2 regions of the Cohnella hongkongensis genome follow, and region 2 is predicted to be linked to the other one. Evidence: predicted binding sites of a transcription regulator. Region 2 holds the regulator's gene; the other holds the start of a gene.
The links. Region 2 encodes LexA, which represses DNA repair genes until DNA is damaged. Its sites were predicted from a motif close to CGAACATATGTTCG; they were not measured.

Region 1: a site for LexA is predicted at 2,266-2,279, ahead of recA (recombinase RecA). Genes of this name have one in related genera too.

What each region holds. Positions count from the first base shown of each region.
Region 1 covers NZ_JBHSEP010000007.1:217,272-221,694, reverse strand. The annotation lists gene ACFO3S_RS12265 (regulatory protein RecX) at 112-1,047, opposite strand; gene recA (recombinase RecA) at 1,137-2,195, opposite strand; gene ACFO3S_RS12255 (competence/damage-inducible protein A) at 2,924-4,183, opposite strand; gene pgsA (CDP-diacylglycerol--glycerol-3-phosphate 3-phosphatidyltransferase) at 4,240-4,423, opposite strand, start outside.
Region 2 covers NZ_JBHSEP010000003.1:291,971-296,393, forward strand. The annotation lists gene ACFO3S_RS06835 (HAD family hydrolase) at 1-284, opposite strand, end outside; gene ACFO3S_RS06840 (hypothetical protein) at 296-814, opposite strand; gene ACFO3S_RS06845 (DUF896 domain-containing protein) at 848-1,036, opposite strand; gene ACFO3S_RS06850 (LysM peptidoglycan-binding domain-containing protein) at 1,239-1,643, opposite strand; gene lexA (transcriptional repressor LexA) at 1,806-2,426, shown strand; gene glnA (type I glutamate--ammonia ligase) at 3,161-4,423, opposite strand, start outside.

The DNA of each region.
Region 1 (4,423 bases), on a different contig from region 2:
TTCTTGGAAGGAAAAAGCGCCCGGAGTGGGAAGATGGAATACAAAATCATTTTATCTTTTGCGAAATTAGATTGTCAAGCAACGTCCGTAAGCGGATTCGCGATCGCTCCTTCAATCCTCCATATCATAAAGATCATGGAAAGACCGTTCTCCGTCCGTTTCCTCTCCTTCCGGTTCGCCGGATTCCTCCGCAGCCTGCTGTACCGCCATTCTCGCGACGCCGGAAGGGAAGCCTCTGCGCAGCAGCATGCCCATCAGCTTCATTTTCCGTTCCCTGTCATTCCCTTTCGTCGAAGGCCAGCGCTTGCGGGCGAGCGCAAGCGCGGATTCCTTCTCGACGTCCCCGTCCAGCTCGCCGAGCGCCTGCTCCACGTCCCGGCGATCGACGCCGCGCTGCAGCAGCTCCTGCCGGATCAGCATCCGTCCCTTGCGCTGCCCCGTCGCCCGCTGCTCCGTAAACCGCTTGGCGTACGCGGAGTCGTCCAGCATCCTTCTCTCCCGCAGACGCTTCACGCACGCCTCCACGACCTCCGGGCCGTACCCTTTGCGCTTCAGCGCAAGCGACAGCTCCGCCGTCGTCCGCGGCTTTCTCTCCAGCATGAGCAGCGCCGCTCGATAGGCGTCCTCCTTCAGCTCATCTTGCCGGAGCGTCTCGACCTCCGCTGCCGTCAGTCTTCTCCCCTTCAGCAGGCGCCAGCTCACGATCGTATCCTCATGAACGGTGAACACCGTCTCCTCGGCCTGCTTTGCCGTCTTCGCCCCGGCAATCAGCGCGTCGACCTCCGCGTTCCAGTCCGCCCCGCCAGCCTGCTCGCCGACCTTCGCGTTCCAGTCCGCCCCATCCTCGCTTTCTGAAGCCGCGCCGTCCCGCCCGTCCGCGTCGGCGTCCCTTGGATCAGCATTCCCTCGGTCTGCAGCTATCCTTAGCGCCACCCGATACATGTGCGGTTTCTTCGGATGAGCCTCTATGCCAACAACAACCGCTCCCCCGATTGGCTGCTTCCTCATCGATTCCTTGAGCCTGTCTTCTTTGCGGATTCGTTCCATTCGTTTCGTCTATCCCCTTTCTCAAACGCAAAGGGCGGCATCGCTTATGCCGCCCCTCGCTTATTTGGATGATTTGGCCTGCTTCGCGGTTAAATCTCTTCGGCGAATTCGGCATCTTCCTCGTCCTCATCGGAAGAGAAGGAAGCCGGATTGGCTGTCGTCGAAGAAGTAAGCAGAAGCTCGCGAATTTGCTTTTCGATCTTGTCCGAAATTTCCGGATTGTCCTTCAAGTACTGCTTCGCATTTTCCCGCCCTTGGCCCAGCCGTTCGTTGTTATAGGAGAACCAGGCGCCGCTCTTCTGTATAATATCCTGTTCGGTGCCGATGTCCACGATGCTGCCGACCTTGGAGATCCCTTCACCGTACATAATGTCCACCTCCGCCTGCTTGAACGGAGGGGCCACCTTGTTCTTCACGACCTTGATCTTCGTCCGGTTGCCGACCACGTCGTTGCCCTGCTTGATCGACTCCACGCGGCGCACGTCAAGACGCACGCTGGCGTAGAACTTCAAAGCCCGTCCGCCCGGCGTGACCTCCGGGTTGCCGAACATGACGCCCACCTTCTCGCGCAGCTGGTTGATGAAGATCGCCAAGCACTTCGACTTGCTGATCGCGCCGGAAAGCTTGCGCATCGCCTGCGACATAAGCCGCGCCTGCAAGCCGACGAACGAGTCGCCCATGTCTCCCTCGATTTCCGCCTTCGGAACGAGCGCGGCCACCGAGTCGACGACGATAATGTCGACCGCACCGCTGCGAACGAGCGCTTCCGCAATCTCCAGCGCCTGCTCGCCCGTATCCGGCTGAGACAGCAGCAGCTCGTCGATATTGACGCCCAAGCTTCGCGCGTATGTCGGGTCAAGCGCGTGCTCCGCGTCGATGAAGGCGGCCGTGCCGCCCGTACGCTGCACCTCCGCGATGGCGTGCAGGGACACGGTCGTTTTACCGGACGATTCCGGTCCGTATACTTCTATAATCCGTCCGCGGGGGTAGCCGCCGATTCCAAGCGCGATATCGAGCGCCAGCACGCCGCTGGACACCGTCTCAACCGTACGCTGGGCGCTCTCTCCCAACTTCATTACCGAACCTTTACCGAATTGCTTCTCGATCTGGCGCAAGGCCATGTCTAATGCGGCGCGACGATCCGACAACACACCCACATCCTTATCTCTTTTGATAGTTTAATCATACCGCGTTTCCATTCGTTTGCCAAGCATTTTAGGAACATTTGTTCGATTTTTTTATAAAAAAGAACCGCAGCAAAGTAATCTTCGCTACGGTTCTTCCGCAACTTTCTAGTAAACTTTAACACACTGCCGCGCCGCTTGACAAGCCTTGACAAACTTCTGTCACAATTAAGCAGGGGCCATTATCCCCGCTGCTCAAGCGGCTCCGTACCGCTCACGATCCGACTTCCGCCCGCCTCCGCCCATTATCCCTTTCATTCAGGAAAGGATTCACTCTTTTAACGGATTGCCGCAGATGACGCCATAGGATACGAAAATTCATGCCGCCACCGTTTCGTTCGCTCTCACTCCTGATCCGAAGGGATAATGACCATACACCCGCCACGTCCGCGTCCGTCATGCAAGCATCAGTCGTCCTCCTGGTCCCACTGAGCAAACGGGATAATGGCCGCAGCCACCCAAGCGCTTCCCCTCAACTCTCCTGACTCAAGGGGATAATGACCATACACCCGCCACGTCTGCGTCCGTCATGCAAGCATCAGCCGTCCTCCTGGTCCCACTGAGCAAACGGGATAATGGCCGCAGCCACCCAAGCGCTTCCCCTCAACTCTCCTGACTCAAGGGGATAATGGCCATACACGCCAAAAACCGCAAAGTCCGCGCCATCCCCGCTCAGCCCGCAGAAAAGAGGACTATACCGTCCGCTGCCCCGACAGAGACTGCCACAGCATGTAAAGAGCGCGTTTCGCCGCCCGCAGCCGGATGCCCTCGCGATCTCCGGACAGCTGCAGCTTCTCCACTCTCGTCTCGCGCCCGCGTTCGGCCAAGCCGACATAGACCAAGCCGACGGGCTTATCCTCCGCCGCGCCCGGTCCCGCGTTGCCGGTTACCGACAGAGCGAAATCGGCGTCCATGGCCGCCCGCGCGCCCTCCGCCATCGCCTGAGCCGTCTCGGCGCTGATCGCCCCGGGCGCCTCCGCTCCTTCCAGCAGCCGGCTCGGCACGCCGAGCTGGCGCATCTTCGCCTCGTTGCTATAGGAGACGAGGCCGCCCCGGTAGACGACCGCGCTGCCCGGGATCGTCGTAATAAGCTCCGAGACCATCCCGCCGGTGCAGCTTTCCGCGAGCGAAAGCGTCATTCGGTGCTCGGTCAGCTGACGAACGACTGCCGCCTCGATCGGCACGTCTTCTTCGGCGTACAGATAGGCTTTCGTCCGGGCGCGAATTTCCGTTAACGTCGCCTCCAGCTTCCTGACGGCTTGCTCGGCGTTCTCGGCTTTGGTCGATACGCGAACCGCAACCTCTCCTTCCTTGGCGTAAGGAGCGATCGTAGGGTCCTGCTGAGCCTCGATCAGATCGAGCAGCAGATCTTCGAGCATCGACTCGCCGATGCCGGCGAACTTGAGCATGACGGAATGAAGCGAATAAGCCGGTCCCAGCCGCTCCCTCAGCCAAGAAGCGCCGTCGTTGTCGAACATCGGCTTCATCTCGCGCGGCGGACCCGGCAGCAGCATATAGCTTGTTCCGTCGACGCTGAGCGCGTTGCCGACGGCCAGTCCCGTATCGTTGCGAAGCGGCGTTGCCCCCTCGATCAGCATCGCCTGACGGCGGTTGCTCTCGATGAAGTCGCCTCCCCGACCGGCGAACATCTTCATGATTTTGGCCATCGTCGGCTCGTGAAGGCCAATCTCCCTGCCTAAATACTCGGCAAGCGCATCCCTCGTCAGATCGTCCTGAGTCGGTCCCAGTCCGCCTGTGAAGACAAGGAGATCCGCTCGTCCCCGGGCAATGCCGATCGTCTCTATCAATCTTTGCTTGTTGTCTCCCACCACGGTCTGGTAATAAACATCAATGCCCAGCTCTGCCAACCCGCGCGACAGATACTGGGCGTTCGTGTTTACGATCTGACCGAGGAGCAGCTCCGTGCCAACGGCAATAATCTCTGCTCTCATGAAACCGCACCCCATGCGGTCCGGAAGGAACGGAAGGCTCTTCGCCCGCAGCCCGTTCAGTCCGAGACCGGAATCAGATTTTTGTTCTTCAGGAAATAGTCGACGCCCGAATAAACGGTAATGAGCACCGCCGCCCATACGACGACCAGATCGATGCGCAGGTCGATGAAGTTAAACGGAAAGTTGTTCAGCAGCAGCACGATAATCATCGTGATCTGGATCGCCGTTTTCCACTTGCCC
Region 2 (4,423 bases):
GGGGCGAGCTCCTGAAGCTTGCGGAACATCGGATGCTCGCCGCGCTCGAACTTGCCCCACAGCGCCTCGAACGGGTTAATGCCGATCATCTGCGTAAAGCCGAACGTATCGTAGGCGGCGTACAGCGCTCTCGCTTCGCGGCGCACGGCCGCCTCGAGCTCGCGTTCGTCGACTCCGGTCGCTTCCGCCGCATAGCGGCAAGTGGCTTGGAAAGCCTCGTTTACGCTTCGATCGTCCCACAGCAGCGTATCGTCTAAATCAAACAGCACCGCTTTAATTGACATGTCTCCGCTCCTCACTTCGTTTTGGCCTCGAACTCGACGCGGTTGACCTCTGCATACTCCTTAAGCCTCTCGGCCATCTTCTCGATCGGATATCGGTTCATAAACTTGGAGAACACCCAGTTCGTTCCCTTCACCGATTCGATTAGAACATAGCCGGGCTGGACGACGATTTTACGGATCTGCGATGGCCGCAGCGTCTTGTAGCCCGTAAACTTGCGCGTCTCCAGCGTATCTCGGCTGACGGCCAGATAGGGGCGCCTCATATAGTAGAACAGCGCGAGCAGAACGTAGCAGCCGATCGTCACCCAGAATAGCGTCGGATCCTGAAGAAAACGATCCGACCAAGGCTGCGACAGCAGCACGTAGAACAAGATCAATAAAATAAGAAGAGACGGCACGACATAATTCCGTCCTCTAAACCGGTCGATCTGCGGCTCGTTCGGCGCAATGCTTTTTTTACCTTCCTTTTTGCGCCTTTTGTTGATTTGTTTCGTATTTTTCGTCACCATTCGTTCCCAAGACCGGGACATACGCTTCCTCCTCGTCGCATCGCCTGTTTATCTTTAGTGCTTGATCGGGGGTTCGTCGACGATCTCGATCCGATCCAGCTCTTGACGGAAGTTGTTTTTGAAGATCGATAAATATTGTTTGCGAAGGCGGTCGCGCTCCGCAACCTCTTGCTCGCTCAAGCCCTCGTTTTTGCTTTTTCGGGACAATTCGTTAATCCGGTTAATCAACTGATCCATCTCCATCGGTGTCTCACTCCCCTTTTCGCATCTTCTCTACTTTGCCATTTTCGCGGACGGCTTGTCAAGAACGCTCGACAGCGGTTTTTCGAGCTCTCTTTCTCTATTGGCGGAAGAATCCGGACGCGCCGATCCGAAGCAATAAAAAGAGGACAAAAACGCAAAAAAGGACCGGAACGCCGGTCCTGGCCACAGCCTGCATCGTCACTCAAGGTAATAGGTCAGCGGGGAAAATAAGGTCCTGTCCGCTCCGCAAGTCGGGACCCGAGAGTCCGTTCCTCTCCATCAGAACATGAACGGCTTGGCGCGTGTCGAGGGCCGGATCCTTGTACGCTCTCGCCAGCTCCCACAGCGTATCTCCGCTTTCCACCGTGACGACGATCTCCTCGCCGGAAGCGGGGGCCCGTTCTCCCGAAGAAGCGAACGTGCGCATCAGCGTAAGTCCGCTGAACAGAATTAGGAAAGCCGTCAGCACAAACAGCGCTCTGGCCGCTTTCCAATTCATCGATCTATGATCAGGCTTCGCCGGACAAGCGGGAATTCCCCGCGTCGCGTCGCGTTCGTGCCGTCTTGCAGCGGAAGTCGTATCAGCCGGAATCCATGCATGGACCATGATAACCCACCCCAAACGTTTGTTCTGGTGTTATCGTAACACGAACACATGTTCATGTCAACGAATTTTCGGAACATTCGTTCTCTAGAACGAATGTTTGTGCGAACTCGGGTTCTGTGTTATAATTTGTCATCATGAGCTTTTTTATAGGGAGGGTTTGGCGTGACGAAAATGTCCAGCCGTCAGAATTCCATACTTGAATTCATTAAGAACGAAGTCCGCGATAAGGGCTATCCTCCTTCCGTTCGCGAGATCGGAGAGGCCGTGGGGCTCGCCTCCAGTTCGACCGTGCACGGCCACCTCGATCGCCTGGAGAAGAAGGGCCTGATCCGCCGGGATCCGACCAAGCCCCGCGCCATCGAGATTCTCGACGACGACGATCCGGTTCAGCAGCTATCGGCTTCGGTGCGCCCGGTCCCCCTTGTCGGCAAAGTGACCGCAGGCGTGCCGATTACCGCAACCGAGAACATCGAGGAGTATTATCCGCTGCCCGTATCCATGGTCGGAGATCAGCCGGTATTTATGCTTTCCGTTAGCGGAGAGAGCATGATCGAAGCCGGCATTCACGACGGCGACTATGTGATCGTCCGCCAGCAGCCGACCGCCGTCAACGGCGACATCGTCGTGGCGATGACCGACGAGCACGAGGCAACGGTCAAAACCTTCTACAAGGAACGCGATCACATTCGCCTGCAGCCCGAGAATGCCAGCATGGAGCCGATCCGGCTCCACAACGTCAGCATTCTGGGCAAGGTCATCGGACTGATCCGCTCCTTCCACTAATTCGCTCGGCAAGCCCGAACAAGGCAGCCCCGGCAGATCTCACTGCCGGGGCTGCCTTGTTCTGATTTGCCTGCCGCGTTTTTTCCGCGAGAATTCTCGACGCCATCCCCCTGCTCCCCAAACTTCTCCAGCTCGCCGTGTCCCTTCGGCTCGCAAATTTGCACATTGGCTTCCAAGGAAGGAAAAAGATGAAAAACGTCGAATGATAGGTCTGGGAGGGGAAGCAGGTCGAAATCCGTATCCCGGGGCCGCGATCTGGTTCCCAAGCCGAACTAGCGCGCATTTCATGACACCAGCGGGGGTCGGACGACTCGCCGGGCTCTCGTTTTCCTGGAGGTTGAGAACTGAAATATTATCTCGCATATAACGGGAAACGCGTCAACGTACCGCTATCGAGAGATGAGGCCTTTAAGCTGCTTTTCGAGACCAAAAGAGCCATTAAAGGATTAAGCGTTATGGTCTATGACGACAACGGCAAATTTATTCGCGAAATCGGAAGAAGATCGAAGTAGCGGCGCTCGCACGGTCATGATCTCCTTTCGTTCATCATATCAGTTGCCCGGGAGAACGGCGATTCGGGGCGGGGACGAGGGCCGCCGCACTTGCGCCGGACGAGGACGGGCCGATCGATCCCGCATGAGACGCAAAATAACGGGGGCGAGAAGAAGGGAACGGCATCCGCCCGATTTCCCTTGCTCTCGCCCCCGTCTTCAGAGGCTAGCTGTTATGGAGACTTAATAATGCGTCAAATACTGATCGCGCTCCCACTGGTGGACTTGCGTCCGGTACATGTCCCACTCGATTTCCTTCAGCTCGTAGAAATGAGTGAGCGCATGGTCGCCGAGAGCGTCGCAGATAACGTCGTCCCGCAGCAGTTCCGCCAACGCTTCCTTCAGGTCGACCGGCAGGCTTGGAATGCCTTCGTCGATCCGCTCCTCCTCGCTCATCACGTAGATGTTCCGGTCCACCGGAGCCGGGGTAGGCAGCTTGCTGCTAATGCCGTCCAATCCCGCCTTCAGCATGACGGCCAACGTCAAATACGGATTGGCGGCCGGGTCCGGGTTGCGGACTTCCACGCGGGTGCTGAGACCGCGGGAGGCCGGAATGCGGATCATCGGGCTGCGGTTGCTGGCGGACCAGGCCACATAGCACGGCGCTTCATAACCCGGGACGAGACGCTTGTACGAGTTGATCGTCGGATTCGTAATCGCCGCGATCCCCCGCGCATGCTTCAGGATGCCGGCCATAAAATGACGGGCTTCGCTGCTCAGTCCCAGCTTGTCGCTCGGGTCGTAAAAGGCGTTCTCGCCGCCTCTGAACAGCGACAGATGGCAGTGCATGCCGGAGCCGTTCATGCCGAACAGCGGCTTCGGCATGAACGTCGCATGCAAGCCGTGCTGGCGGGCGATCGTCTTGACGACGAGCTTAAACGTCTGGATCTGGTCGGCCGCTTTCACCGCCGACGCGTACTTAAAGTCGATCTCATGCTGGCCCGGAGCGACCTCGTGGTGGGAAGCTTCGATCTCGAAGCCCATCTCTTCCAGCGTGAGCACGATATCGCGACGGCAGTTCTCGCCTAGATCGGTCGGCGCGAGATCGAAATAGCCGCCCTGGTCGTTCAGCTCCGTCGTCGGATTGCCCTTGTCGTCGGTCTGGAACAGGAAAAACTCCGGCTCCGGTCCGACGTTCATCGTCGTATAGCCCATCCGTTCGGCCTCTTCCAGCGCACGCTTCAGAATGCCGCGCGGATCGCCCGCGAACGGAGTTCCGTCCGGCATGTACACATCGCAGATCAGACGGGCAACCTTGTTCTCGGTCACCCACGGGAAGACGACCCAAGTGCTCAGATCGGGGTACAGGTACATGTCCGACTCCTCGATGCGAACATACCCCTCGATGGATGAACCGTCGAACATCATTTTGTTGTCAAGCGCTTTTTCCAACTGGCTGACCGGAATTTCCACGTTTTTGATCGAACCGAGCAAATCCGTAAACTG